3 regions of the Kitasatospora sp. NPDC090091 genome follow, and region 2 is predicted to be linked to each of the others. Evidence: riboswitches for the same ligand, from Rfam matches in the RefSeq annotation. Region 2 holds a riboswitch; each other region holds the start of a gene.

Region 1 (9,604 bases), on a different contig from region 2:
GTCTCCGGTGGCGGTCCCGGCCACCCCGGCGGCCAGCGTCAGCGGGACGGTCGCGGCCGGCACCAGCTCGCGCAGCGCCACCCAGTCGGCCTCGCCCGGCAGGCCCTCGAACGGGCGGTGCACCAGCTCCTGCACCGCGTGCGAGGCCTCGCGGCCGTGGCACGCCTTGTAACGGCGGCCCGAACCGCAGGGGCAGTTCTCGCGGGCCCCGACCACGGGGATCTCGCCCGTGACGGCGGTGGTGGACTGGCTGCGCTGCGGCGCCTTCTTGGCGGCCTTCTTGCCCATGGTGCGGCTCTCCCGGGGACGGTGGTGTTGTGCTCCGGGCAGCCTACTGACGTTCCACCGGCGCGTGGGCACACGCCGGGGCCTGGGGGAGGGGGACGGCGCTGCGGGCCCGTTCGGCCTGCGGGCCCGCTCGCCCGCGGCCTGCGGGTCCGGGGCGTGCGGACCGCCCTGGCCGCGGGCCGGGGTCGGCCCGGGTCGGCGAACCGGTCGGCCGTCAGGCGCTGCGGGCATCACCGCCGGTGCGCCGGGCGTGGCGGGCCCGGGCGGGCAGCGCGGCCCACACCGTCACCTCGCCGGGCGCGTCGCGCACGCCCCAGTCGCTCGCCAGCTGGTCCACGATGCTCAGGCCGCGGCCGCCGCGAGAGGTCAGCGACGGGCTGGCCGGGGACGGCCGGGTCTGTGCCCCGCCGTCGGTCACCTCCAGGGTGAGGACGCCGTCCGCGTGCATCTGCCAGCGGACCAGGATGCCGCCGTCGTCGGCTCCCACGTCCTCGCCGTCCCGGGACCGTTCCTGCGGGCGTTCGTCGGACCTGCCCGGCCGGGCCGAGCCGCCGGCCGCCCCGGAGGGGACGCCGACCAGCACCTGGCCCACGACCTCGGCGCGGGCGCTGCGGCCGAGCACGGGCAGCGGCCCGAGCGGCCGGGCGTAACGACAGGCATTGCTCAACAGTTCGGAAAGGATCAGAACAGCATCATCAATGACCGGTTCCGGTATCTGCCGGTCACCCAGATCTCGACGCAGTCGGCGCCGTGCGACCCCGACACTCGCTGGGCCGTGCGGCACTGCCATGGTCGATGAAGTCGGCACTTCACGCGCCACCATCAACGCCACCCCCGGACCTCCTTCAGCGTATGCCGAGGGATGGATGCCCCTTGGTAATGCGTCGGAAACGACCGCACGGCGATCCCGGCCGGACATTTCGAGCCGCACGACACACGGTGCGCGACAGGTGATTCGCCGCTCACCCTCTGTCGTGAAACGCAAAAACCACGGCAGAAAAGCGACAGCGGAAGGTTTGAGTCCCTACCAAGACGATCAACTGAACGCCGCGTCACGGCCGAGTGGACGGTGACCCGAAACACCCGGGACACCCGAGGATGATGGGACGCCCGGGGAATTACCGCCCCAGCTGGGCCAGCACCTCCGCCGGGCGGTTGGTGATGATCGCCGACACGCCCAGCTCCAGGCAGAGCTCCACGTCGGCCGGCTCGTCGACGGTCCAGACGTGCACCTCGTGGCCCAGCTCGCGCAGCCGGGTGACCAGCCGGGGCTTGGCCCGCACCAGGTCGATGCCGGGGCCGGCGATCCGTGCACCGCCCGGCAGCGCCGCGCCCGGCCGCAGCCGGCCCTGCAACGGCAGCATCCGCTCGAACAGGAACACCCGCGGGTACTGCGGCGCGGCGGCGGCCACCCGGGCCAGGGCCAGCGAGGAGAAGCTCATGATGCGGGCCCGCGGGCCGTCGCCCCGGGGGCCGTCGGCGGCCTGCGTGCCGGCTCCCCGGGCGCCGCCGATCCCGAACCGGTCGAGCGTCCGCAGCAGCTCGCTCTCGACCCGCCCGCGGAACCGGACCGGGTGCTTGGTCTCGATCGCCAGGTCCACCGGCCGGCCGCAGTCCGCGACCAGCTCCAGCAGGCTCTCCAGCCGCAGCACCTCGCGCAGCTCCGGGTCCCGGCTCGGCACGCCGGTCTTCCAGGCACCGAAGTCGTGCGCCTCCAGCTGCGCCAGCGTCATCGCGGAGACCGTGCCGCGGCCGTCCGACACCCGGCCGATCCGGCGGTCGTGGACGCAGACCAGCTGACCGTCGGCGGTCACCCGGACGTCGCACTCGACCGCGTCCGCGCCCTCCTCCAGTGCCCGGCGGTAGGCCGCAAGGGTGTGCTCGGGCAGGGCGTGCGAGGAACCGCGGTGGGCGATCACCTGGACGGGCGGCGCGGTGCGCGCCGCCGCAGGCGAGAGATCAGGGCTGGTCACGGCGTCAACGATAAGCGGCGGAAGTGAAGCGGAAGCGAAGACGGCCCCAATCCGCGGGGCCGTCTTCGGGGTGCGGGCGGCGGTCAGCGCCGGCCGCGGGTCAGCGGGGTGAGCGCCCAGGTGGCCAGGGCGGGCACCAGGAAGCCGAACAGCGAGGCCGAGGTCCACTCCTGCGGGGTGAAGTGCAGGGCCTCCTGGACGGAGGTCCAGAAGTCCGTCCACCAGCCGGCGATCGCGGTCGGTGCGATCAGCTGGTAGACCGCGAAGCCGAGCGCCCACGGCAGCAGCATCAGCCAGCGGGACGGCGCGTCGGCGGCGAGGTTCCAGCCGCGCCGGCCGGCACCGAGGAAGTAGTCCACCGCCAGCACCGCGAACATCGGCACGAAGACCGAGCCGATCAGGCCGAGGAAGGCGTAGTACGAGTCGGTGAACTCGGTGATCTGCAGCGCCAGGACGGTGATCAGCAGGCCGGTCGCGCCGGTCAGCACCCGGCGGTCGACCTTCGGCAGCAGGTTGTGGACCGACATCGCGGTCGAGTAGACGTTGGCGAAGGACTGGTCGGTCTCGCGCAGCACCAGCACCAGCAGGAAGAGCCAGCCGGCCCAGACGCCCAGGAACGAGTCGAAGATCTTCGTCGCGTCGCCGTCCGCCTGCAGCAGCGCGAACAGGCCGAGCACGTAGCACCAGACCTGGGCGATCGTGTAGCCGGAGAAGCTGCCCCAGAACGCCGCCCGCGGGGTGCGCGAGTGGCGGGTGTAGTCGGCGGCCAGCGGCACGAAGGAGATCGAGACGGCGATCATCGCGTCGGTCGCCTTGAGGAACCCGTGCCAGTTGCCCGCGCCCGGGTCCGGGACGCCGTGGCGGCCCAGCTGGACGGTGAAGTACACCATCGCGACCGCCACCGCCGCGGCGACGAAGCGGCGCAGCACCGCGATCGCGCCCAGCGGCCAGATGGTCAGCGCGGTGGTCACCGCGCCCGCCAGTACGACGAACACCCAGCGGTAGCCCTCGGTGTGCGCCACGGTCTGCGCGCCCATCGCGATGACCAGCAGCTCGTACACGCCCCAGCCGATGCACTGGACGATGTTCAGCACCGTCGGCACGTACGAGAGCTTCGTCCCGAAGAGCCCGCGCAGGTTGGCCATCGCGGGCGCGCCGGTGCGGGCCCCGATCAGCGCGGCGACGCCGAGCATCGCGGTGCCGACCACGGTGCCGGCCACGATCGCGGTCACCGCGGCGGCCAGCGACAGCTCGCTGCCGGGCGCGCCGAGCACGGTGGCGGCGGTGGTGAAGCCGATCAGGCTGACGCCGAGGTTCATCCAGAGCGCGAAGTGGTCCCGGAACCGCAGCGTGCGCGGCGGCTCGGTGTCCAGCACGAGCGGCGCCTCGACCCGCTCGCCCGGCTCCGGACGGTCCAGCACCGCGGTGGAACCGCCGGCGGGGGCCGCGGCGTCGGAGTGAACGGCCGAGGACGACTCGGGGAAATCCTTGGACGCGGGCGCGCCCGAAGAAGAGGATGGCGAAGCAGACGGCATGGCCGATACTCCCTACGCCGGCATTACCCGGACAGGTTCCGGCGGTCTGCGCCCCCTCGACGGTCCGTCCACGGAGCCCGTGGCGTACGGTCGACCGGCGCACTCTCAGCCTGGTGGGTCCAAGCTCCCGCGTGTCAGTTTGGAGCGACAGGCTAGCCGCCCAGGTGGGGAACGCCAAGGCCGTGGTCCCGGCGGTCCGCATCGCGGGACGGCGCGCCGTCGGCACGGGGCCGCGGCAGAGGGTCGCGCGGGGGTGCCGCGGGGGCCCCGGGCACGTGCTGTTGGACCGGGCTAAGGATTCTTATGAGTTCTTCAGAAGGGTCCTTACGACAATCGAATCGGGTGTGCGAAAAACTATGGTTGTTGGTCCTGTCAGCTATGGAGGTCGTCCGTGAGCACCGAGCGCGAGGTTGGGCCCACCGGGCCGCAGGGGGAGCAGCCCTCCGGCCAGGGGGTGGTCGGTCCCGCTCCCGACGGTTCGGCGCAGTCCGCGCCCGCCCCCGCAGCGGCACCCGAGGCCGACTACACGCTGGCCGAGGCCGCGCCCGCCGCCCCGGCGGCCGGCGGGTCCACGCCGACGCTGGCGTTCAGCAAGGTCAGCGCCCCCGAGCCGGCCGTTCCGGCCGCTCCCGCGGCCGCCCCGGCCGCGGCCGACACCGGGTACATCGACGCCCCGCCGCCGGTCCTGCCGCCCGCTGCGCCGGCCGCCCAGGCCGCGCCCCAGGCCGCGCCCGCTGCGCCGGCCGGCTACCCGTACGCGGCGCCCGCCGCCGCGGCCCACGACCCGTACGCCGCCCCGGGTGCGCCCGCCGCCCCCGGCGCGACCGGCCAGCACCACCCGTTCGGCGCCGGCCAGCCGCTCGGCGGCTGGGGCGCGCACGACGTCACCCCCGGCGCTCCAGGTGGCCCCGCCGGCCCCGGCTACCCGGGCGGCCCGCTCGGCTACCCCTCCGACTACCCCGGCACCCCCGGGCACGCCGCCCCGCGCAAGAAGCGCGGCGGCCTGGTCGCCCTGATCGCCGCCGTCGCCCTCGTCGCCGGTGTGGCCGGCGGCGCGGTGGGCGTGACCGTCGCCGACCGCGACGGCAAGAGCGTGGCCTCCGCGGACGACCACCGGAGCACCACCGTCCAGGCCAGCAGCCCGCAGAAGAACGAGCCCGCCCCCGGTTCGGTGGCCGGCATCGCGCAGAAGGCGCTGCCCAGCGTCGTCACCATCAAGGCCCAGGGCAACGGCGAGTCCGGCACCGGCACCGGCTTCGTCTTCGACACCGAGGGCCACATCCTCACCAACAACCACGTCGTCGCGCCCGCCTCCAACGGCGGCAAGCTGACGGTCAAGTTCGCGGACGGCAGCTCCTACGCCGCCTCCGTGCTCGGCCGCGCCGAGGGCTACGACGTCGCCGTGGTGAAGCTGGACACGCCGCCCAAGGGCAAGCTGACGCCGCTTCCGCTGGCCGACTCCGACAAGGTCAACGTCGGCGACTCCACCATCGCCATCGGTGCCCCGTACGGCCTGGAGTCCACCGTCACCACCGGCATCATCAGTGCCAAGGACCGCCCGGTCGCCTCCGGCGACGAGACCGGCGCCCAGTCCTCGTACATGAACGCCCTTCAGACCGACGCGTCGATCAACCCCGGCAACTCCGGCGGCCCGCTGCTCGACTCCACCGGCGCGGTGGTCGGCATCAACTCGGCGATCCAGTCCAACACCTCCAGCACCGGCCGGGCCGGCAGCATCGGCCTCGGCTTCGCCATCCCGATCAACCAGGCCAAGTGGGTCGGCGAGACCCTGATCAAGACCGGCAAGCCCGTCTACGCCAAGCTCGACGTGCTGCGCAACGACGACTACAAGGGCGAGGGCGCGCAGATCCAGACCCGCGACATCCAGGGCACCCCCGCCGTCACCCCCGGCGGCGCGGCCGACAAGGCCGGCCTCAAGCCGGGCGACGTCATCACCAAGCTCGGCGGCGTCCCGATCGACAACGGCCCGGCCCTGGTGAGCCGCATCTGGACCCACAAGCCCAACGAGACCGTCGACGTCGAGTACACCCGCAACGGCCAGACCTTCAACACCAAGGTCACCCTCAGCGAGCGCGTCGGCGACAACTGACCGCCGCCCCGGAAAACCGTGTGCACCGAACCCCGCCGAAACCGTTAGGCTGACCTCCGCCTGGAGAGCTGCCCGAGCGGCCTAAGGGAACAGTCTTGAAAACTGTCGTGGCGTGACCCGCCACCGTGGGTTCGAATCCCACGCTCTCCGCTGGTTGGAGAACCACCTGCTCAGGGCGGGTGCCGGAAGGATCCGGCACCCGCCCTTTGCGTTCCCCCGGGCGGGAGCGGAGGGCGGAATTCACCTGAACGGGGGGTTTGGGGCGGGGGTGTCCTCGGGGTGGAGGCGGTGTCTCGTGTGTCGGGGGTAAGGGGCGGACTGCCCTGGGCCCGGCGAGGAGAGACAGATGGCCTGGTACCCCGGCGCGGAGAAGATGGAGCTCCAGCCCGAGTCGGACGCGCAGCCGGCGATCGTGCCGACGCAGGTGATCTTCCACAGCATCGCGGCGCCGTGGACGCCGCGGCGGATGTACGAGTACTGGCGGGACTCCACCAACCTGGAGTCGCACTTCGGGGTCGGCTACGACGGGGCGGTCGGCCAGTTCATCGGGACGCAGACGCGGGCCGACGCCAACTACCGGGCCAACCGGCGGGCGGACGGGACCGGGGCGGTGAGCGTCGAGTCGGCCAGCAACGACCAGCACACCGATCCGTGGACGGACGCGCAGGTGGCGGCGCTGGTCGCGCTCGGCGCCTGGCTGCACCGCCAGCACGGCATCCCGGTGCGGGTCTGCCGCAGCACGGACGATCCCGGCTTCGGGTACCACCGGCTGTTCCCGGACTGGTCGGACGGCGGCACCGCCTGCCCCGGTGACGCCCGGGTGCGGCAGTTCCAGAACCTGGTGCTGCCCGGCATCGCCGCCTTCGTGAGCGGCGGCGGTACGGGCACCCCGCTGCCGCCGCCGCGGTCGGACGACGCGCCGGCCCGGTACCGGGTGACCGTCAACGGGCTGGAGTACGGGTACGGCGCGCACGGCCCGCAGGTGCGGGAGGTGGGCGAGGCGCTGGTGGCGTCGGGGCACGGCTCGCACTACACGGCCGGTCCGGACGAGGACTGGCGCGACGCCGACACCCTCAACTACCAGGACTACCAGCACAGTCTGGGCTACACCGGGTCCGCCGCGGACGGCGTTCCGGGGGAGGAGTCGCTGCGCCGGCTGCTCGGGCGGCTGCCCTCGCCGCGCCGGGTCTCGCTGGCCCATGTCGTCGCGGCGGCCCGGACCGACCCCGGCGCCGAGCAGGGGCACCAGACCTACGGCGGCGAGGTCCGGATCGTCGAGCAGGCGCTGGCCGACGAGGGCTACCTGGAGCAGCGCTGGGTCGACGGCTCGCTCGGCACCAGGACGGTGCAGGCGTACGCCGCCTTCCAGCGCAGCCTCGGCTACGCGGGCACGGACGCGAACGGCATCCCCGGGCAGCGCAGCCTGCGGGAGTTGGGCCGGCGGCGGGGGTTCGACGTGACCGACTGAGCCGGCCCCGAGCGGGCCGGGCGGGCCCTGGCCGGGCAGGCCCGGGCCGGGCGCGGATCCGGTGCTTGACCATGACACCGTGTGAGGGGCTGCACTGGAGGCATCATGTTCAACATCGGAGACTTCGCCAAGCACGGCCGGGTGTCGGTCCGCATGCTGCGTCACTACGACGCGATCGGCCTGCTGCGCCCGGCCCGGGTCGACCCGGTCAGCGGCTACCGGTCCTACGAGGCCGCCCAACTCGCCCGGCTCAACCGCGTCATCGCGCTCAAGGACCTCGGCTTCACGCTGCAACAGGTGCTGGACGTCCTGGACGAGCGGGTGGACGCGGGTGAGCTGCGCGGGATGCTGCGGCTGCGACGGGCCGAGCTCGCCGCCGCGATGGCGGCGGACGCCCAGCGGCTGGCCCGGGTCGAGGCGAGGCTCCGGACGATCGAGAGCGAGGGAAACATGCCTGAGCAGGATGTCGTGGTGAAGCGGGTGCCGCCGGTCCGGGTGGCGGAACTGACGGCCGTGGCGGCCGGCTACGAGCCGGAGGACATCACGCCGGTGATCGGCCCGCTGTTCGCGGAGCTCTGCCGGCGGGTGGCGGAGGCCGGGGTCGCGGAGACCGGCCCGTCGGTGGCCCGGTACGAGGACACGCCCGAGGGGGACGGCTCGGTGCTGATCCGGGTGGCGGTCCCGATCGGGGCGGCGGTGGAGCCCGCGGCGGAGCACGGCTTCGCCGTGGTCGACCTGCCGGAGATCGAGGCGGCGGCGACCGTCGTCCACCGCGGCTCGATGGACGATGCGCTGGGTGCCTTCCAGACGCTCGCCCGGTTCATCGACGAGAACGGCTACCGCTCGACGGGGTACGCGCGGGAGCTGTACCTGGAGTGCCCGGAGTCCACGGCGGACTGGGTGACCGAGTTTCAGGAGCCGGTGGTCCGCGCCGGTTAGGGCGCGGCCGCGCGGTCGCCCGGCGTGACGCGGTCGGCCGGCCGGCGGCTTGCCCTCGACCAGGTCGAGGGTCCTACCGTCGGCGGGCATGGCGACGAGCACCGATCCCGGTCCACCCACCCCGTCCACCGACCCGGCATCCACCGACCCGGCGTCCGCCGACGCGGCCCCCGACCCGGCATCCACCGACCCGGCCCCCGACGCGGCGTCCGCCGACCCGGCAGTCACCGCCGCGGCCGGCGGGCCGGCCCGCCCCGGGGCACCCCGCCCCGGGGTACGGCCGGCCGCGCTGCCGGGCCGGTACCTGCTCTGGCTCGGCGGGGTCCAGATCGGCCTGCTCGGGGACGCCGCGCTCTACTTCGCCCTGGGCTGGGCCGCGTCCGCGCACGGCGGGGGCGCGGCCGGGCTGGTGCTGACCGCGATCACGCTGCCCCGGACGGCCCTCGTCCTGCTGGGCGGTGCGGTGGCGGACCGGTTCGGGGCGCGCCGGGTGATGCTCGTCGGGGACACCGTGATGCTGGCCGCCACCCTCGCCCTCGCGGGGGTCGCGTCCGGCCGGGGCGCCTCGTTGGGGCTGCTGGTGGCGGCCGCGGCGGTGATCGGCACGGTCGACGCGTTCTACCTCCCCGCGAGCGGCTCGATGCCGCGCCGGCTGGTGGGCGCCGACCGGCTGCCCCGCGCGCTCGCGCTGCGCCAGGCCGGCGGCCAGGTGGCGGCGCTGTTCGGGGCACCGCTCGGCGGGGTGCTGGTCGCCCTGGGCGGGCTGTCGGGGGCGGCGCTGGCCGACGCGCTGAGCTTCGGTGTCGTCCTGCTGGTGCTGTTGCGGGTCCGCCCGGCGGAGGCCGCCCCCGCCCGGCCGGCCGGCGCGTCGGGGCTGCTGCGCGAGGCGGCGGCCGGTGTCCGGCTGGCGGCGGGAGACCCGTTGCTGCGGGCTTCCCTGCTGCTGACCGGGGCCGCCGCCGGGGCGCTGCTGCCGGTGGTGTCGCTGCTCGTGCCGCTGCTGGCCCGCGCGCGCGACTGGGGCGCCGGGGCGGCCGGCCTGGTGGGCGGCGGTGAGGGGGCCGGGGTGCTCGTGGTGGCGGCCCTGGTCGCCTGGCGGGGCGGCCTGCGGCGGGCCGGGGTCGGGGCGGCGGCCGGGCTGTGCACGGCGTCGGCCGGGATCGCGCTGCTGGCCTGGGCGCCGGGCGGCCCGGTCGGGGACGCGCCGGTGCTCGGCGGCGCCGTGCCGGGTGCGGTGGTGGCGGTCGCCGGAGGAGTGGTGCTCGGCGCGGGTGCGGGCCTGTTCGCCTGC
Region 2 (9,604 bases):
GCGTCTGGTACGTCAAGGGCGGCATCCGCGCGCTGGCCGACGCCGTCCACCGGCGGTGCGAGCAGCGCGGGGTGGAGTTCCGCTTCGGCGCCCGGGTGGTGAAGGTGCTGGAGAAGGACGGCCACGCGTGCGGCGTGGAGACCGCCGACGGCCGGATCGAGGCGGACACGGTGATCTCCTCGATGGACGCCCGGACGCTGTTCCACGACCGGATCGCCGAGTGGCCCGGCGGCGGGCCGCAGGGGTCGGGGCACCCGGACGCGCCCACCGGCCGGTTCGTCGTCCTGCTCGCCCTGCGCGGGGCCCGGCCCGCGGGCACCGCGCACCGCACCGTGGTCCACGCGGCCGACCCGGCCCGGGAGATCGACGCGCTGACCCGCTCGGCCGGCCTCTGCGAACGCCCCACGGTGCAGGTGCTGCGCCCGGACGACCCGGCGCTGCGCCCCGACGACGACCACGAGACCGCCGTGCTCACCGCCACCGTCCCGGTGCAGGGCGACGTCGACTGGACGGCGCCGGGCGTCGCCGAGGGCTACGCGGACCGGCTGCTGGAGCACGTCGACGCGGCCGGCCTCGGCCTGCGCGAGCGGGTGCTGTGGCGGGTCGTCCGGACGCCCGAGGACACCCGCCGGGAGACCGCGGCGTTCGGCGGCGCCGTGCCCCGGCCGGCCCTCGCCGGGCGCGGCGGGGACTGGCTGCAGCTCGCGACCGAGTCGCCGGTGCCCGGCCTCCACCTGATCGGCGGCGCCGCCCACCCCGGCGGCGGGCTGGCCCGGGTCGGGATGTCGGCCTGCATCGTGGCCGGCCTCGTCGGCCCGGCCTGAGTCCGGACCCGGGTCCGGCCCGGGTCGGCCGGCCCCGAGCGGGGCGCGCGCCGGCCCCGCGCCCGCGGGGTCAGCCCTGCTGCTGCCAGGTGTTCGGCTGCTGGTAGTTGTAGTCGTACTGCGGCTGGTGCGGGATGCCCTGCTGCGGGTGCTGCAGATCGGGCTGCTGGGGCTGCCACTGCTGCTGGTCGTAGCCGTACTGCTGGGCGGGCTGCTGCTGGTAGCCACCGTAGGGGTCGGCCTGCTGCTGGTAACCGCCGTACGGGTCCGGCTGGACGGGCTGCTGCTGGTAGCCGCCGTAGCCCTGGTCGTAGGCGAAGGCCGGCTGCTGCTGGGCCTGCCACTGCTGCTGGCCCTGCTGGTCCCAGACCTGCTGCTGCTGGACCTGCTGGGCCGCCGGGTCGTAGCCGGACCGGTAGGCGTCCGCGTACGGGTCCGGCTGATGCTGGACCTGGGCCTGGAGCTGGGTCTCGGCCTGCGCCTGCTGCTCGTAATAGGAGGAGGCGTAGACGCCGTCCGCCGCGAGCTCCTGCATCTCGAAGGCGGCGGTCTGCTCGACGGCCGGGAGGTCCTCGTCGAACGGCTCCGGCTCCGGGGTCGGCTCCACCTCGCTGACGGTTCCGATCCGCTCCACCGCCACCGCGGTGGCCGCGACCGCCGCGCCGCCGCCGGTCAGCGCGCCGAGCAGCGGCACCTTGGCGAGCGGGCCGGGCAGGCTGCCGTCCGCCGCGCGCAGCGACCAGCCGGTCGCGTAGCCGCGCTTCACGGAGAGGGTGACGAAGGTCTGGCCGACCGCGAACAGTGCGGCGCCGGCGCCGATCACTACGACGGAGCCCAGCGTCATGCCGCCGACCACGCCGAGGAAGCCGGCCAGGGCGAGCCCGCGCCAGTGCAGCGGAGCCCGGTTCTGCAGCAGCAGCTCGGCCACCAGCCAGAGCGCCACCACCGCCAACGCGGCGTACAGCAGCAGGTACCCGATGCCCATCCGCCCGCTACCTCCAGTCGCGTGCCCGCGCGCGCCGCGCGTGTGCGGCGACTGTACCCGTTCAACGGCCGGGGTACCGCATCGCGTTCCCGGCCGCCCGGGGCGGCCACGGGGCCGGGGCGGCGGGGAACGCGAGGCAGGTCAACGCCGGTGCAGGCCCAGGTTCTGGTAGATCTCCAGCGTCGCGGTCGAGTGGTTCAGCGTGATGAAGTGCAGGCCCGGGGCACCCTCCGCGAGCAACCGCTCGGACATCGCGGTGGCGTGCTCCATGCCGATCTCGCGCAGCGCCGCCGGGTCGTCGATCGCGGCCCGCAGCCGGGCCTCCAGCTCGGCCGGGAAGGCGGAACCGCTGAGCTGCGGGAAGCGCTCCAGCTGCTTGGCGTTGGTGACCGGCATGATCTCCGGGATGATCGGCGCGTGGCAGCCCGCCGCGGTGACCTTGTCCCGCAGCCGCAGGTAGTCGTCGACCTCGAAGAACATCTGGGTGATCGCGTAGTCGGCGCCGGACCGGATCTTGGCCACGAAGTGCCGGATGTCGTCGTCCCAGTTCGTCGAACGCGGGTGCATGTTCGGCGAGGCCGCGACGCCCACGCAGAAGTCGCCGATCCCCTTGATCAGCTCCACCAGCTCGTACGCGTAGGTGACGCCCTCCGGGTGCCTGACCCACTCGCCCATCGGGTCGCCGGGCGGGTCGCCCCGCACCGCGAGGACGTTGCGCACGCCCTGGTCGGCGTACTGGCCGATGATGTTGCGCAGCTCGGCGACCGAGTGGTCGACCGCGGTCAGGTGCGCGACGGGCGTCAGCGTGGTCTCGGTGGCGATCCGGCCGACCATGTTGACGGTGCGCTCGCGCGAGGAGCCGCCGGCCCCGTACGTCATGCAGACGAAGTTGGGGTCGAGCGGTTCGAGCCTGCGGATGGCGTCCCAGAGGCGCTGTTCGCCGACCTCGGTGCGCGGGGGCATGAACTCGAAGGAGAAGGACCGCTTGCCGGCCGCCAGAAGCTCGCGGACCGTCAACGCGCGGTCGGTTCTGGTGGAAGCGATGCCGAGTGCCATGCTGGCAGGTTAACCACCGGTCGCAGGGCCCGGACAACTCGATCCCAGCAATTGAGACAAGCGGTGGACACCGTTCCGCATACACCCGGAGGCCGTCCGAACCGGCTTCGGGACAGGGCGGCCCGGCCCCGCGGACCGGCCCGGGCCCGGGCCGGTCCACCCGGCGGCCCCTGGTCCGTACGGGTGTTCCCGGCCGCCCGGCTAGGCTTGCTGCACCCCAGCGAAACCTCCGGAGCCTCATCGTGACCTCGTCCACCAACCGGCCGGCCAACCCCATTGACGTGGAGGACGTGCGCGAGCGCGTCAACGCCGCCCTGGCCGGCTTCATGGACGGCCAGTCGGCCCTGCTCGGCAAGATCTCGCCCCAGCTGGCCCCCGCGACCGAGGCACTGCGCGACTTCCTGCTCGACGGCGGCAAGCGGCTGCGTCCGGCGTTCTGCTACTGGGGCTGGCGCGGGGCGGGCGGCCCGGCGGCCGGCGAGGGCATCGCCAACGCGGCCGCGGCCCTGGAGCTGCTGCAGGCCAGCGCGCTCGTCCACGACGACCTGATGGACCGCAGCGACACCCGGCGCGGCCTGCCCTCGGTGCACCGCCGCTTCGAGGCGCTGCACCGCGAGCACGGCTGGCGCGGCGACCGCGAGCAGTACGGCGCCTCGGCCGCGGTGCTGCTCGGCGACCTGCTGCTGATCTGGTGCGACGAGCTGTTCCTGCGCTCCGGCCTGGACCCGGCCGCGGTGCTGGCCGCCAAGCCGATGTTCGACCTGATGCGCACCGAGGTCATGGTCGGCCAGTACCTGGACGTGCTGGAACCGGTCGCCGGCGACTCCACCGACGGGGGCGCGCTGGAGCGGGCGCAGACCGTGCTGCACTACAAGTCGGCCAAGTACACGATCGAGCGGCCGCTGCAGGTCGGCGCGCTGCTCGCGGGCGCCCCGACCGGGCTGGTCGAGGCGTACGGGGCGTTCGGCCTGCCGCTGGGCGAGGCGTTCCAGCTCCGGGACGACCTGCTGGGCGTCTTCGGCGACCCGGCGGTCACCGGCAAGCCGGCCGGGGACGACCTGCGCGAGGGCAAGCGGACCCTGCTGGTCGCCCACGCGATGCGCGACCTGCCGGCGGCCGACGCCCGCCACCTGGACGAGCGGCTCGGCGCGCCGGACCTCGCGCCCGAGGAGGTGGCCCGGCTGCGCGGCCTGATCGAGCGCAGCGGCGCGCCCGAGCGGGTGGAGCAGCGGATCACCGAGCTGATGCGCCAGTCGCTCGCCGCACTGGAGGCGGCGCCGCTGGCCGACGAGCGGGCCCGCGAGGTGCTGCTGGCGCTGGCGGAGGCCGCCACCGTCCGCAAGTACTGAGACGTACCGGCCGGGACGGCAGCGGCCCCGCGGCGGGTCAGGCGCGCAGGCGCCGGGCGAGCTCGGCGGCGGCCGCCTGCGGGTCGTCCGCGGCGGTGATCGCGCGGACCACCACGATCCGGCGGGCGCCGGCGGCCAGCACCTCGTCCAGGTTGTCCAGGTCGATGCCGCCGATGGCGAACCACGGCCGGTCGGTGGGCTGCTTCGCGGCGTACCCGACCAGGCCGAGGCCCGGCGCGTGGCGGCCCGGCTTGGTCGGGGTGGGCCAGACCGGGCCGGTGCAGAAGTAGTCCACACCGGGCTCGGCGATCGCCGCGTCCACCTCGGACTCGGCGTGGCACGAGCGGCCGATGATCACGTCCTCGCCGAGGATGGCGCGGGCGGCCGGCACCGGCAGGTCGTCCTGGCCCAGGTGCAGCACGTCCGGGCGGGCGGCGTGCGCGACGTCGGCCCGGTCGTTGACGGCGAGCAGTTTGCCGTGCCGGCGGCAGGCGTCCGCGAACACCTCCAGCGCGGCCAGCTCCTGCTTGGCCTCCAGGCCTTTGTCGCGGAGCTGGACGATGTCCACCCCGCCGGCCAGCGCGGCGTCCAGGAACTCCGCGAGGTCGCCCTGCTCGCGGCGGGCGTCGGTGCAGAGGTAGAGCCGGGCGTCGGCGAGCCGCTCGCGGGCCGCCGCGCCGGGCGTCGCGGTGGTCACAGCGCCATCGCCTGGGCGCGGCGCTTCACCTCGGTCGCGCGGTTCTCCCAGAGCGCCTGGACCGGGGTGCCGGGCAGCGACGGGTCCTCGGTGAACATCCACTCCAGGATCTCCTCGTCGCTGAACCCGCTGTCGCGCAGCACGGTGACCGTGCCGATCAGGTGCTTGACCGGGCCGGCGTCGTCGATGAAGGCGGCCGGGACCTGCAGCGACCGGTTGGGGCCGCGGCGGACCGCGATCAGGTCACCCTTCTTGACCATGTTGCGGACCTCGGTGACCACGACGCCCCACCGCTCGGAGATGTCGGGCAGGTACAGCCACTCGGGGACCAGGGACTCAATCTTGGCTTCGATCTCACTCACGGCACCAGACTGCCACCTCCACGGCCCGCGGCGCACCAACCGGCCGCTCGCGCTACCCCGCGACGGCCGTCTTCAGCTGCACCGACGGGTCCGCGGCCCGGGCCGGATCCAGCACCGCGCCGCGCTCGACCAGCCGGCGGGCCTGGGTGAGGTCGCGCGGGCGGTCCACCGTGAGCGCGGCGCGCAGCACGCCCTCGCGCAGCCAGAGCACCGCCCAGGTCGGGTCCTGCGGCGAGCCGCGCCGGACCTGCTCGTCCCCCGCGCCGTGGCGGCCGACGTACTGCACCATCCGGCCGAACTGCTCCGACCAGAAGTACGGCACCGGGTCGTACGGCGCGTCGGCGCCGAGCACCGAGGCGGCCGCGGCCTGGCCGGACTGCAGCGCGTGGTCCCAGTGCTGGACGGTCAGCCGGGCGCCGGTGCGGGCGGACGGATAGTTCGCGCAGTCGCCGGCCGCGAAGACGCCGGGCAGGCCGGTGCGCAGCCGGTCGTCCACCACGACGGCGCCGGCGGCGTCCAGCTCGACGCCGGAGCCGGCCAGCCAGTCGGTCGCCGGGCGGACGCCGATGCCGACCACCACCTCGTCGGCCGGCAGGTGCGAGCCGTCCGCCAGCAGCACCGCGCCGGGCTCGACGGCCGCCACAGCGGCGTCGCAGCGCAGCTCCACCCCGGCCTCGGCGTACCAGGCGGCCATCTCCCGGCCGATCTCGGTCGGCAGCGCGCCGGGCACCGGCGCCGGGCCGGCCTCCACCACGGTGACCAGGCAGCCGGCCGCGCGGGCCGCGGTGGCCACCTCGGCGCCGATCCAGCCGGCACCGACCAGTACCAGCCGCAGGCCCGGGCGGAGCAGGGCCCGCAGCGCCAGCGCGTCGTCCAGGGTGTGCAGCAGGTGCGCCCGCTCGGCGCCCGGAAGCACCCGCGGGGCGGCACCGGTGGCGATCACCAGCGCGCCGTACGGCAGGTCGCCGCCGTCGGTGTGCAGCACGCCCGGGGTCAGCCCGGTGGCGCGGCGGCCGGCGAGCACCTCGATGCCCAGGTGCGCGAAGTCGATGTCCAGCGGGGTGGCGTCGGCCTTGCCCAGCAGGACCTCCTTCGAGAGCGGCGGCCGGTCGTACGGCGCGTGCGGCTCCTCGCCCACCAGGACGATCCGCCCCTGCCAGCCGCCCCGGCGCAGCCCGGAGGCGCAATGCGCCCCGGCCAGCCCGGTCCCGACCACGACCACCTGATCCGTTCCGCTCAGATCTGCCACGCCCGTCACTGTACTGGCGTTCGGCGCGGGGGCCGGGCCCGTCCCACCCCTCGTACGCGCCTTCAGCCGTGACCAGGCCCGGAGTTATGGTGGGGGCACCATCACGGGAGCCCGGCGTACCGGGCTGAGAGGCGGGCTGGCACGGCCCGCGACCGTCCGAACCTGATCCGGGTCATACCGGCGAAGGGAGAGCGACTTTGACACGCTCGGCAGCGGGTACCCATGCCGACGTCCTGGTGATCGGCGGCGGCGTCATCGGCCTCGCCGTCGCCTGGCGCGCGGCGCAGCGCGGGGTCGGGCGCGTTATCGTGGTCGACCCGGACCCCGGGGGCGGCGCCGCCCGGGTCGCGGCCGGCATGCTCGCCCCGGTCACCGAACTCCAGTACGGCGAGGAGCCGTTGCTGCGGCTCGGGATGGCCTCGAACGAGCGGTACGCCGACTTCGCGGCCGAGCTCGCCGAGGCGAGCGGCGGGGCGGACACCGGCTACCGGCGCTGCGGCACGCTGGCCGTCGCGCTCGACTCCGACGACCGCGCGGAACTGCGCGAGCTGCACGCCTTCCACCAGCGGCTCGGCCTGGACTCGCAGTGGCTGACCGGCCGGGAGGCCCGCAAGCTGGAGCCGATGCTGGCGCCCGGCGTCCGCGGCGGCCTGCACGTCGCCGACGACCACCAGGTGGACGGCCGCCGGCTGCTGAGCGCGCTGCTGCAGGCCTGCGAGGCCGCGGGCGTCGTCGTGCACCGCGCCGAGGCGTCCGAGCTGCTGGTCGAGCACGACCGGGCGGCCGGCGCCCGGCTGGCCACCGGGGAGGTGGTGACGGCCGGGCGGACCGTGCTCGCCGCCGGCCCGCACAGCCACCGGCTGCCCGGCCTGCCCCCGGGCGTGCTGCCCGCGATCCGCCCGGTCAAGGGCCAGATCCTGCGACTGCACATCCCTGCGCCGTACCGGCCGTTCCTGTCCCGCAACGTCCGCGCGGTGGTGCGCGGGCAGCACCTCTACCTGGTCCCGCGCGAGAACGGCGAGCTGGTGATCGGTGCGACCAGCGAGGAACAGGGCTACGACACCACCGTCACCGCCGGCGGCGTCTACGAGCTGCTGCGCGACGCCCACGAGCTGGTCCCCGGGATCACCGAGCTGCCGCTGGTGGAGACCTCCGCCGGACTCCGCCCGGGCTCGCCGGACAACGCGCCGCTGCTCGGGCCGACCGCCCTGCCCGGCCTGGTCGCCGCGACCGGCCACTACCGCAACGGCGTGCTGCTCACCCCGGTGACCGCCGACCTGCTCGCCGAGTACCTGGCCACCGGCACCGTCCCGGCCCTCGCCGAACCCTTCTCCCCCACTCGCTTCACCACGAAGGTCCCCGCATGAGCGACATCCCACTCACCGTCAACGGCCGGCCCCGCGAGGTGCCCGCAGCGACCACGCTCGCCGAGGTGGTGGCCACCCTGAGCACGGCCCACTCCGGCGTCGCCGCCGCGCTCAACGAGGCCGTGGTGCCGCGCAGTTCGTGGCCGGAGACCCGGCTCTCGGCGGGCGACCGGATCGAAATCCTCACCGCCGTCCAGGGGGGCTGACCGATGGCCGACACCACCCCCGACGACAAGGACGTCCTCACCATCGCCGGGACGGCCTTCGGCTCCCGCCTGATCATGGGCACCGGCGGCGCCCCCAGCCTGGAGGTGCTGGAGCAGGCACTGCGCATCTCCGGCACCGAGCTGACCACCGTCGCGATGCGCCGGGTCGACCCCGGCACCCAGGGCTCCGTCCTGGACGTGCTGACCCGCAACGGCATCCGGGTGCTGCCCAACACGGCGGGCTGCTTCACCGCCGGCGAGGCCGTGCTGACGGCCCGGCTGGCCCGCGAGGCGCTCGGCACCGACTGGGTGAAGCTGGAGGTCATCGCCGACGAGCGGACCCTGCTGCCGGACCCGATCGAGCTGCTCGACGCCGCCGAGACGCTGGTCGACGACGGCTTCACCGTGCTGCCCTACACCAACGACGACCCGGTGCTGGCCCGGAAGCTGGAGGACGTCGGCTGCGCGGCGATCATGCCGCTGGGCTCGCCGATCGGCTCCGGCCTGGGCATCCGCAACCCGCACAACTTCCAGCTGATCGTGGAGAGCGCCGGCGTCCCGGTCATCCTGGACGCCGGCGCCGGCACCGCCTCGGACGTCGCGCTGGCGATGGAGCTGGGCTGCTCCGCCGTCATGCTCGCCTCGGCGGTGACCCGCGCCCAGGACCCGGTGCTGATGGCCGAGGCGATGCGGCACGCCACCGAGGCCGGCCGGCTCGCCCACCGGGCCGGCCGCATCCCGCGCCGCTTCCACGCCGAGGCCTCCTCGGCGATGGCCGGCCGGGCCGACCTGGACACCCGCGAACGCCCGGCGTTCTGACGGAGCCGGGGTCCGCAGTGGGGGGCGCCCCTCCCACCGCGGGCCCCGCCCGCCTCGGCCGGCCGCCCTGGACCGGCGCGCGCGGCACCGGCGCACTGTCACAGCCCGGCCACGAAGCCCGGCGTGTGCCCCCGGGGGCGGCGCCGTGCCCCGGCCCCGCCACTAGACTCGCCGGGTGGACAAGGCGGACATGGCACTGCACGACCCCCTGATCGGATCCCTCCTCGACGGCCGCTACCGGGTCGAGCAGCGCATCGCATCCGGCGGGATGTCCACCGTCTACAAGGGCACCGACACCCGGCTCGACCGGGTCGTCGCACTCAAGGTGATGCACCCCTCGCTGGCCGGCGACGAGGGCTTCACCGGCCGGTTCATCCGCGAGGCCAAGGCGGTCGCCCGGCTCGCCCACCCCAACGTGGTCAACGTCTTCGACCAGGGCGCCGACGGCGGCACCGTCTTCCTCGCCATGGAGTACGTGCCCGGCCGCACCCTGCGCGACCTGCTGCGCGACCGCGGCGCGCTGTCCATCCGGGCCGCGCTGGACGTCCTGGAGCCGGTGCTGGCCGCGCTCGGCGCCGCCCACCGGGCCGGGCTGGTCCACCGCGACGTCAAGCCGGAGAACGTGCTGATCACCGACGGCGGCCTGGTGAAGGTCGCCGACTTCGGCCTGGTCCGGGTGCTCAACGCGGG
Region 3 (9,604 bases), on a different contig from region 2:
CGCGGTCGGCCTCGGCCCGGGTGCGGGTCTCGTACGCCTTGGCGTCGGCCGGCTTGCGGACGTCGATCTGCAGCTGTTGTTCCTTCCGCTGGGCCTCCAGCTGGGCGACCTTGGTCTCCTGGACCACGACCTCCTGCCGGGCGGCGGCCTCGGCGAGCGGCCCGGCCTGCTGGGCCCGGGCGCTGGCGGTGTCCCGTTCGGCCTGGTAGGCGGCCTGCTGGATCTCGCTGTTGCGGGTCGCCTCGGCCTTGCGGGCGGCCGCCTCCTGCTCGGCCTCGGTGGCCATCCGGTCGGCCTCGGCCTGGGCGATCCGGGCGTCCCGCTGGACGGCGGCCGCGTGCGGGATGGCGAGGTTCTTGATGTAGCCGGTCGGGTCGATGATCTCCTGGATCTGCAGGGTGTCGATGATCAGCCCGAGCTTCTCCATCTCCAGCCCGGAGGCGGCCCGGGTCTCCCCGGTGAGCCGTTCCCGGTCGCGGATCATGTCCTCGACGGTGAGCCCGCCGACGATCGAGCGCAGGTGGCCGGCGAAGACGTTGTGCACCCGCTGGCTGATCAGCTTCTGCTGGTCGAGGAAGCGCCGGGCGGCGTTGGCGATCGAGACGTCGTCGTCCCCGACCTTGAAGATCACCACGCCCTTGACCCGGACCGGGATGCCCTGGGTGGTGACGCACTCGACGTTCAGCTCGGCCTCGTTGAGGTCCAGCGAGAGCCGTCGGACGCCCTGCAGACCCGGGGTGACGAAGGTCCCGCGGCCGGTGACGATCCGGAACCCGAGCCCGTCGCCGACCCCCTCGGTCCGGTGCTTGGAGCCGGAGATGATCAGCGCCTCGTTCGGCTCCGCCACCCGCCACATGAGTTTGAAGAGCGTGATCCCCACGAGCAGCACCGCGACGACCGCCCCGATGATGACGTACAGCATGGTTCAACTCCCCCTTTCGGCACATGAGATGCGCCGATTGGGATTCTCCGCCCGGGTCAACCGCAGTGGAAGGGAGTGGACATGACGCGCCGTCACAACCTTGTCACGCTGTCACGGCTCTGTCATGGCGGCCCCGTCACGGCAGCACCGGGGCCACGTAGACGGTCCGCGGCGGGTGGTACTCGACGACCACCACCGGCGTCCCCACCGGCAGCCGCTCGCCCGGCACGGCGAGGTAGGCGAGGAAGGCCTCCGTCCCCTGGCGCTCCGGGACGTGCACCATCACCTCGCCGACCAGTCCCGCCCCCACCGCTCCGCTGACCCGACCCGCGCTCCCGACCACTCGGCCCTCCCGTCCCGCACCCCCGCGGGGTGCCCGACCGCCTGTGACTGTCCCGCCCTGTGACTGCCAGTCTGCCCGCCACCGCCGGAAGCAGGCGGCCCGCCGCGGAATCCCACCGGGGCCGGGGCCCCGGCGTCTCTCTCCTCGGACCCCCCTCTGGACCAGCGGCGATCGGCTCGCTACGGTGTTGGACGTCATGCGCAGGCAACACCGCCTGTGGACACGGGAGCTCGGAGCACCGGGCTGAGAGGACGCTGACCGGTACGTCGACGGACGTGCCGACCGCTGCGTCGACCGCAGGAACCTGACCGGGTAATGCCGGCGTAGGGAGTAGAGGGTCTGATGACCACCTTTGATGCACAGCCGAACTCTGCCCGCAGCACCGGGACGAGCGGCGCCGCGGTCGCCAGCGCGAACACCGGCTACCCGACCCCGGCCTGGCGCAAGGCCTACCGCGAGGGGTCCCGCCCCGACCTGCGCGTCCCGTACCGCGAGGTCCTGCTCACCAACGACCGGACCGTCCCGCTGTACGACACCTCCGGCCCGTACACCGACCCCGCGTACGAGCCCGACGTGCGGCGCGGCCTGCCGCCGCTGCGCGACGCCTGGATCCGCCAGCGCGGCGACGTCGAGGAGTACGACGGCCGCGAGGCCCGCCCCGAGGACGACGGGATCAAGCACACCTCGCCGCGCGGCGGGAACCTGCGCAACCTCGACGCCGTCTTCCCCGGCCGCCCGCGCCGCCCGCTGCGGGGCCGGGCCGGTGCCGCCGTCACCCAGCTGGCCTACGCGAAGCGGGGGATCGTCACCCCCGAGATGGAGTTCGTGGCCCTGCGCGAAGGACTCGCACCCGAGTTCGTGCGGGACGAGGTGGCCCGCGGCCGCGCCGTCATCCCGGTCAACGTGAACCACCCCGAGGTGGAGCCGGCCGTCATCGGCACCAACTTCCTGGTGAAGATCAACGCCAACATCGGCAACTCGGCCGTCACCTCCTCGATCGAGGAGGAGGTGGAGAAGATGACCTGGGCCACCCGCTGGGGCGCCGACACCGTCATGGACCTCTCCACCGGCCGCAACATCCACACCACCCGCGAGTGGATCCTGCGCAACTCCCCCGTGCCGATCGGCACCGTGCCGCTCTACCAGGCGCTGGAGAAGGTCGACGGCAGGGCCGAGGAGCTGAGCTGGGAGGTCTACCGCGACACGATCATCGAGCAGTGCGAGCAGGGCGTCGACTACATGACCGTGCACGCCGGCGTGCTGCTGCGCTACGTGCCGCTGACCGCCCGCCGCAAGACCGGCATCGTCTCGCGCGGCGGCTCGATCATGGCCGCCTGGTGCCTGGCGCACCACCGGGAGAACTTCCTCTACACCAACTTCGAGGAGCTCTGCGACATCCTCGCGAGCTACGACGTCACCTTCTCGCTGGGTGACGGCCTGCGCCCGGGGTCGATCGCCGACGCCAACGACGAGGCGCAGTTCGCCGAGCTGCAGACGCTGGGCGAGCTGGGCCGGATCGCCCGTGCCAAGGACGTCCAGGTGATGATCGAGGGCCCGGGCCACGTCCCGATGCACAAGATCAAGGAGAACATGGATCTCCAGAAGGAGATCTGCGACGAGGCGCCGTTCTACACCCTCGGCCCGCTCACCACGGACGTCGCCCCCGGCTACGACCACATCACCTCGGGCATCGGCGCCGCGATGATCGCCTGGTGGGGCACCGCGATGCTCTGCTACGTCACGCCCAAGGAGCACCTGGGCCTGCCCAACCGGGACGACGTGAAGACCGGCGTCATCACCTACAAGATCGCCGCGCACGCCGCCGACCTGGCCAAGGGCCACCCCGGGGCCCAGGAGTGGGACGACGCGCTCTCCGACGCCCGCTTCGAGTTCCGCTGGGAGGACCAGTTCAACCTGGCCCTCGACCCGGAGACGGCCCGCGAGTTCCACGACGAGACGCTGCCCGCCGAGCCGGCGAAGACGGCCCACTTCTGCTCGATGTGCGGCCCGAAGTTCTGCTCGATGAAGATCTCCCAGAAGATCCGCGACGAGCACGGCGACGGTTCCACGGCCGTGCAGTCGGGCTACGACGCCGAGGCACTGGCCGGCATGCAGGCCAAGTCCGAGGAGTTCGCCGCCCAGGGCAACCGGGTCTACCTGCCCATGGCCGACTGACGTCGACCTGTTGACCGCGCTGCTCTGGGAGGAGGAGGGGGCTTCCCAGAGCAGCGCTCCGGCACGTCTCAGTGGTGGAAGCCGACGCGGTCCGCGTCGTGCGGGCGGCCCTCGTCGAGGTGCTTGATCGCCCGGCGCATGTCGTCGGCGAGGAGTTCGATCTCGTCGCGGTCGACGCCGTGGCGGACCAGGACGCGCTGGATGACCGTCTCCTGGCGGTCCGGCGGGAGCGGGTAGGAGGGGACCTGCCAGCCGCGCATGCGGAGCTGGTCGGAGAGGTCGTACAGGCTCCACCGGACCGAGTCGGGGTCGGTGAGGGTGTACGAGACGGCGGGCAGCGCGCCGACGCCGTCGTAGAGCAGGGTGAAGGGGCCCATCTCGGCGATCTGCCGGCCGAGGTGCTGCGCGGTGTCGGCGCACGCCTGGTAGACCCGGCGGTACCCCTCGCGGCCGAGCCGCAGGAACATGAAGTACTGGGCGACCACCTGGCCGCCGGGGCGGGAGAAGTTCAGGGCGAGGGTCGGCATGTCGCCGCCGAGGTAGTCGACGTGGAAGACCAGCCCGTCCGGCAGGGCGTCCTGGTCGCGCCAGAGGGCCCAGCCGACGCCGAGCGGCGCCATCCCGTACTTGTGGCCCGAGGCGTTGATCGAGGCGACCCGCGGCAGCCGGAAGTCCCAGACCAGGTCGCGGTGGAGGAACGGCGCGATGAAGCCGCCCGAGGCCGCGTCGACGTGCAGCGGGACGTCGAGGCCGGTCTCCACCTGGAGGCGGTCCAGCTCGGCCGCGATCTCCGCCACCGGCTCGTACGTGCAGGTGTAGGTCACCCCGAGGATCGTGACCACGCCGATGGTGTTCTCGTCGACGTACTCGCGCAGCTGGTGCGGCTGCAGGCCGGTGGCTCCGGGCTCCACCGGCACCTGCCGCAGCTCCACGTCGAAGTACCGGGCGAACTTCTCCCAGCACACCTGGACCGGCCCGCAGACCAGGTTCGGCCGCTCGGTCGACTGCCCCGCGGTCTGCCGGCGGTTGCGCCACCGCCACTTCAGGGCGAGACCGCAGAGCATCGCGGCCTCGCTGGAGCCGGTGGTGGAGCAGCCGACCGCGTTGGTGCCGCCGGCGCCGGCCGGGGCGTGCCAGAGATCGGCGAGGATGTTCACGCAGCGTGACTCGATCTCCGCGGTCTGCGGGTACTCGTCCTTGTCGACGATGTTCTTGTCGAGGCACAGGTCCATCAGGCGGCGGACCTCGTCGTCCGTCCAGGTGGTGCAGAAGGTGGCGAGGTTCTGCGCGGCGTTGCCGTCCAGCAGCAACTCGTTGCGCAGCAGTTGGAAGACCACGGAGGGAGGCGCCGGGAAGTCCGGCATGGCCCGCTTGGGCAGCGGGTGCTCGCTCAGCGGCGAGGCGAAGATGTCGACGGCCGCGTCGGCCGCCGGTTCCTGTGCGTTGTGGAGGGCCACCGGTCACCTCTCGAATCGGTCCACTGGTCCGAGTCGGACATTACGGACACGGTCGAGAGGTCGGCATGCGGGCGTACGCCATCCGGCACCGGCGGGGCCTACGCGGCCGCGGCGCCCTCCGCGTCCTCGGCGGCCTCCACGTCCTCGGCGTACCAGCGGAGCTCGACGGTGTTGCCGTCCGGGTCCGCGACGTAGAGCGAGGTGCCGGTGCCGCGGGCGCCGTAGCGCGGGCCGGGGCCGTCGAGGACGGTGAAGACGCCGGAGTCGACGACCTCCTGCCAGTCCAGCGGCTCGACGGTGAGGCAGAGGTGGTCGACGTTGGACTCGCCGCGCGGGCGGGCGAACAGGTCGATGATGGTCTGCTCGTCGATGCGGACGGAGGGGAACGAGACCTTGCCCGCGCGCCACTCCTCGACCCGGACCGGCTCCAGGCCGAGCAGGCCGAGGTAGAACTCCAGCGAGCGCTCGACGTCCCGGACGTTGAGGACGAGGTGGTCGAAGGCCTTGACGCGGACGGCGGCCATGGTGGCTCCCGGGGTGGTGGTGTGTGCGGTGACGCCCTCTACGATCCGCCGTCCGGCCCGGATGATCAATGCCGAACTGCGCGACGATCGTTGAGTCAGGCTCAACGATTCTCCGCCTCCCGGTCGGGCCCGGAGGGTGGCCCGGCGGGCATTCCCGGCGGTGCTGTTCGCACCCGGTCGCCCTCCGAATTCTCCCTTTGTCGATTTCCGATGCCTTCTCCCGTTGTGAGGCGGTCCAGCCCTCGGAATTAGTTGGTTGACAATCCGAGATGAAGATCGGATAGTCTGCGCCGCGCGCGGTGGGGGGAATCCACGTGCTGCCGCCCGGAGATTCGCGGCAATTCATCACTTTTGGGGTTGACTTGAGACTTCGTCACGCACTGCTGGCCGCGACGCTGGTGGCGTCCCCGCTGGTGCTCGCGCTGCCCGCCCAGGCTGCCGGGAGTGACACCAAGCCCGGGATCCGGTTCGACGGCTTCGCCTCCGTCGAGGCCGGCGGCGGCTGGTCCGAGGGCACGGTGACGGTCAAGAACGACGCGGACGCGGCCGTCACCGGCCAGCACGTCGTGCTCTACTTCGGCAGCGAGATGCTCGGACTCGACCAGGTCGCCGCGGAGTACGCGGACGGTGCAGCCGGCACCTGGCAGCCCGTGAAGCTCGTCGACCAGGACCTCGGGGCCAGGCCCAGCGGGTACCAGGGCGTGGCCGCCGACCTGACCGGCGCCCCGGTGGAGCTGCAGCCGCACTCGGCGCACACCTTCAAGCTCCGGTTCAAGCTGCTGCAGTCCGCGCACATGGGCCCGTTCAACGACGTCAACCTGCAGGCCTACCTGGCCCCGACGTTCGGCCAGGACGGCCAGGCCAAGGACTGGACGGCGCAGACGGGCACGTCGGTCAGGACCACCGGCCTCACCACGGCGCTCAACGGCCTGCCCGGCTCGATCCCGGCCGACGGCAAGGCGCACCCGTTCACCGCCACCGTCAAGACCGCCAACAAGTTCGACTGGCACCTCGACCGGGCCGTCTTCTTCCTCTGGGCGGGTCAGGGCTTCGGTTCGATGGACGGCCCGGCCGCCTGCGACGCCCAGCTGGAGCTCCAGGACCCGAAGGACGGCAGCTGGCACCGGGTGGGCATGGCCGCCAGGGGCCTGGACGGGAGTGACGTCGACCTGGTCAGGTACGGCACCGGACCGGTGGACAACCGGGTGATCAACGCGCGGATCACGCTGGGCGCCAACTTCAAGACGTCGGCCGACGCCAGGCTCGGCTTCGGCCACGTTCCCGGTGCCGGGTCGACGCTCTTCTGGGCCGAGCAGAAGGTCGCCGCCACGCCGGTCGCGGGCGCCCCCGCCTGCGTGGACCCGAACGCGCCCGCGCCGAAGCCGACCGCGACGACCCCGGCCCCGACCACCCCGGCGCCGTCGGTGGCCCCGGTCGCGGCCGTCACCGCCTCGCCCACCGCGACCGCCTCCGCGTCGCCGCGCGCCGCCACCGGGAACGCCGGGACCACCGGCCGCACCGAGCTCGCCGACACCGGTGCGCCGGACGTCACCGTGCCGACCGCCCTGGGCGCCGGCCTGCTGGCCGTCGGCGCGGCCGCGATCACCGTGGCGAGGCGCGCCCGGCGCAGCTGAGCCGGCCGGCGGCCCCGGACCTCCGGTTCCTTGCCCGCCGTTCGATTCCCCGCCGTTCCCTTCCCTGCCGTTCCCTTTCCGACCACCGGCCGGGAAGGGGCGGTGCGGGAAGATCTTGGGACGACCGGTCGGTTCGGACCGGAGACGACTCAGACCGAGGGGGACGACGATGTCGCGGCGGATCACGGCGGTCGCGGTGCTGCGCGCCAAGGCCGGACGGGAGGCGGACGTGCGGGCGCAGGCCGCCGTGATGGCCGCGGCGAGCCTGGCGGAGCCGGGCTGCATTTCCTACCGCAACTACGTGGACCCGGACGACCCGCGGTCCTGGGTGGTGGTGGAGGAGTGGGCGTCGCGGGAGGCGTTCGAGAAGCACCTGACCAGCCCGCACCTGGCCCGCTCGGTCGAGCTCACCTCGGAACTGCTGGACGGACCGCCGGAGTTGCGGGTGCTCAAGGCCGCGGTGTGAGCCCGGCGACGGGCCGGGCGGCCCGCTTCCGCGGGCTCAGACGTCGTCGGGGCCGGTGAAGCCCGGGGGCGTGTAGCCGGGGCCGGTGAAGTCCGGCGGGGTGAAGGCCGCCGTGCGCGGCTCCCGGCCCTGCGGGTCGGTGAGTCCCTCCACACCGGGGCTGCTGAAGCCCGGACCGGTGTAGCCGGGGCTGCTGAAGTCCGGGCCGCCGGTGTCGGGCCGGTCGGTGTCGGGGCCGGCGGAGTCGCCGCCGCGGGCGCCGGGCCGGTCCCGCTTCGGGCGGCCGCCCTGCCCGGGTATGGAGGCGGACGACGCCCTTCCCGGGCCCGCCGAGGCGGACGCCGCCCCCGGGGCCGCCGCCGTCGACATCGCCGCCGCGGGCCCGGGGTCACTGCCCAGGGCGGCGTGCAGGTAGGGCAGCAGCGCCCGGTCTCGCAGTGCCCGCTGCCACTCCCGGTGGGCCTCGCCGAGTTCGGCGGCGAGCTCCGGGTCGGTGCCGGCCGGGACGGACGGTGTGGAGCCGTCGCGGACCGCGGTGAGGATCAGCCCGACGATGCCGACCGCCATCGCGGCCACGCCCGCCGCCAGGGCCACCCAGCCGGCCGTGAGGATCGACCGGCTCAGGGCCGCCTCGGGATCGGCGGCGCGCAGCGTGTACCCGAGCAGCAGCAGCACGAGGGCGGCGGCCCAGGCCAGGATCGGTGTGAGCACGGTGAGGACGGGGAACAGCCCGGCGCCGCCGTTCGCCGAGCCCAGCTGGGCGAGGAGGCCCGGTGCGGCGGGCCCGCCGTCCGGGCCGGGTGGTGCGGGCATGCTGCGCAGGTTCGCGCGCAGCCGGGTGTAGTGCTCGTACTCGGTGCCGGCCGCGGCCGCGAGGCCGTCGGCGTCGAGCAGGGCCTGGGCACGCAGCTCCGCGGTGGTGAGGGCGCCGGGTGCGCGCAGTGCGGTGAGGACGGTGCCGTCGCGCAGTGCGTCGTCGAGGAGGCGCTCGAAGTCCGGGCGGTCCTCGGCGAGCAGATGCGGGGCGTTGTTCATGGGGACCCCGTTCAGCAGGTCCCGGTCGCTCCGCGGTGCCGTGCGCACGGAGAGGGGCGCCACACGGGCGGCCGGGTGTGGTGTGCCTCGATGGTAGGGGCGGGTGCGGCCGCGCTGACAGTAGGTTTCCGGAATTTCGCGCCCCGGGCCGCGCGTGCGGTCCGGGGCGGGCGCCGGGAACTACCGTTCGAGTGAACGCCTGGAGACGGTCCGTCAGATCGGCAGCCGGGCGATCAGCAGCCGGCCTTCCATCGTGACGCCGCCGTCCATGGCCACCGCGAGGTCGTCCGCGTAGACGTACGGGCCGGGGATGTGCGGCGGCTGGCCGTCGTCGGCGTGCACCGCACCGGTGAGGTACGGGATCGGGCTGTGCCCGTGCACGATGCGCGTGCCGCCGTAGGTGTCGAGCAGCTCGTGCACGGCCATCGGCCCGGCGTCGCCGCGGAAGGCGAAGCGCTTGGTGAAGCGGCGGAAGCAGTCCCACCACTCGTCCACGCCCTCGTCCGCGAGCAGGTCGTGGACGGCGTCGTTGACCGCGGCGATCGAGTCGCCGTACTCCAGGTACGCGGTGGTGTCCGAGTGCAGCAGCAGGTGGCCGTCCTCCAGCCCGATGGCGGGCAGGCGGGAGAGCCAGCTGATGTGGTGCGCCTCCAGCCGGTCCAGGTCGTGCTGCTGGCCGCCGTTGAGCCGCCAGGCGGCGAGGAAGGAGGCGGTGCCGGCGGTGGACTGGACGGGCTCGTCGCCGTACTTGGCGGCGCCGAGGAAGAGCAGCTCGTGATTGCCCATCAGGGCCCGGCAGTAGCCGCCGGCGGCGGCCGCCTCGGCGGCGAGCTGCATGACCAGGTCGATCACGCCGATGCCGTCGGGGCCGCGGTCGGTGAAGTCGCCGAGGAACCAGATCCGGGACCGGCCGGCCGCCCAGTGGCCGTCGGCGTCGATCAGGCCCTGGTGGCGCAGCTCGGCGAGCAGCTCGTCGAGGTAGCCGTGCACGTCGCCGACGACGTAGAGCGGGCCGGGCGGCTCGTTGGGGGCCGGCGCGGGGTACGGG

What was found. Region 2 has a riboswitch for thiamine pyrophosphate ahead of thiO (glycine oxidase ThiO). Riboswitches for the same ligand answer to the same signal wherever they lie in the genome.
Region 1: it holds a riboswitch for thiamine pyrophosphate, as region 2 does, so the genes downstream of both, ACIPSC_RS03615 (purine-cytosine permease family protein) here and thiO (glycine oxidase ThiO) in region 2, are expected to answer to the same signal.
Region 3: it holds a riboswitch for thiamine pyrophosphate, as region 2 does, so the genes downstream of both, thiC (phosphomethylpyrimidine synthase ThiC) here and thiO (glycine oxidase ThiO) in region 2, are expected to answer to the same signal.

What each region holds. Positions count from the first base shown of each region.
Region 1 is NZ_JBIVDY010000002.1:138,046-147,649, reverse strand. Features, by position in the region: gene ACIPSC_RS03630 (DUF5926 family protein) at 1-288, opposite strand, end outside; gene ACIPSC_RS03625 (ATP-binding protein) at 503-955, opposite strand; gene ACIPSC_RS03620 (glycerophosphodiester phosphodiesterase family protein) at 1,407-2,261, opposite strand; gene ACIPSC_RS03615 (purine-cytosine permease family protein) at 2,345-3,682, opposite strand; TPP riboswitch at 3,789-3,937, opposite strand; gene ACIPSC_RS03610 (S1C family serine protease) at 4,188-5,906, shown strand; tRNA gene ACIPSC_RS03605 (tRNA-Ser) at 5,969-6,056, shown strand; gene ACIPSC_RS03600 (peptidoglycan-binding protein) at 6,253-7,374, shown strand; gene ACIPSC_RS03595 (MerR family transcriptional regulator) at 7,480-8,313, shown strand; gene ACIPSC_RS03590 (MFS transporter) at 8,402-9,604, shown strand, end outside.
Region 2 is NZ_JBIVDY010000001.1:241,453-251,056, reverse strand. Features, by position in the region: gene ACIPSC_RS01130 (phytoene desaturase family protein) at 1-824, shown strand, start outside; gene ACIPSC_RS01125 (hypothetical protein) at 895-1,809, opposite strand; gene metF (methylenetetrahydrofolate reductase [NAD(P)H]) at 1,951-2,865, opposite strand; gene ACIPSC_RS01115 (polyprenyl synthetase family protein) at 3,108-4,214, shown strand; gene thiE (thiamine phosphate synthase) at 4,252-4,911, opposite strand; gene ACIPSC_RS01105 (Rv2175c family DNA-binding protein) at 4,908-5,273, opposite strand; gene ACIPSC_RS01100 (NAD(P)/FAD-dependent oxidoreductase) at 5,326-6,531, opposite strand; TPP riboswitch at 6,616-6,728, shown strand; gene thiO (glycine oxidase ThiO) at 6,720-7,889, shown strand; gene thiS (sulfur carrier protein ThiS) at 7,886-8,095, shown strand; gene ACIPSC_RS01085 (thiazole synthase) at 8,099-8,914, shown strand; gene pknB (Stk1 family PASTA domain-containing Ser/Thr kinase) at 9,090-9,604, shown strand, end outside.
Region 3 is NZ_JBIVDY010000002.1:368,395-377,998, forward strand. Features, by position in the region: gene ACIPSC_RS04580 (flotillin family protein) at 1-922, opposite strand, end outside; gene ACIPSC_RS04585 (hypothetical protein) at 1,059-1,232, opposite strand; TPP riboswitch at 1,478-1,612, shown strand; gene thiC (phosphomethylpyrimidine synthase ThiC) at 1,608-3,440, shown strand; gene ACIPSC_RS04595 (glutamate decarboxylase) at 3,509-4,897, opposite strand; gene ACIPSC_RS04600 (VOC family protein) at 4,996-5,421, opposite strand; gene ACIPSC_RS04605 (hypothetical protein) at 5,784-7,055, shown strand; gene ACIPSC_RS04610 (putative quinol monooxygenase) at 7,225-7,521, shown strand; gene ACIPSC_RS04615 (hypothetical protein) at 7,558-8,556, opposite strand; gene ACIPSC_RS04620 (metallophosphoesterase) at 8,770-9,604, opposite strand, start outside.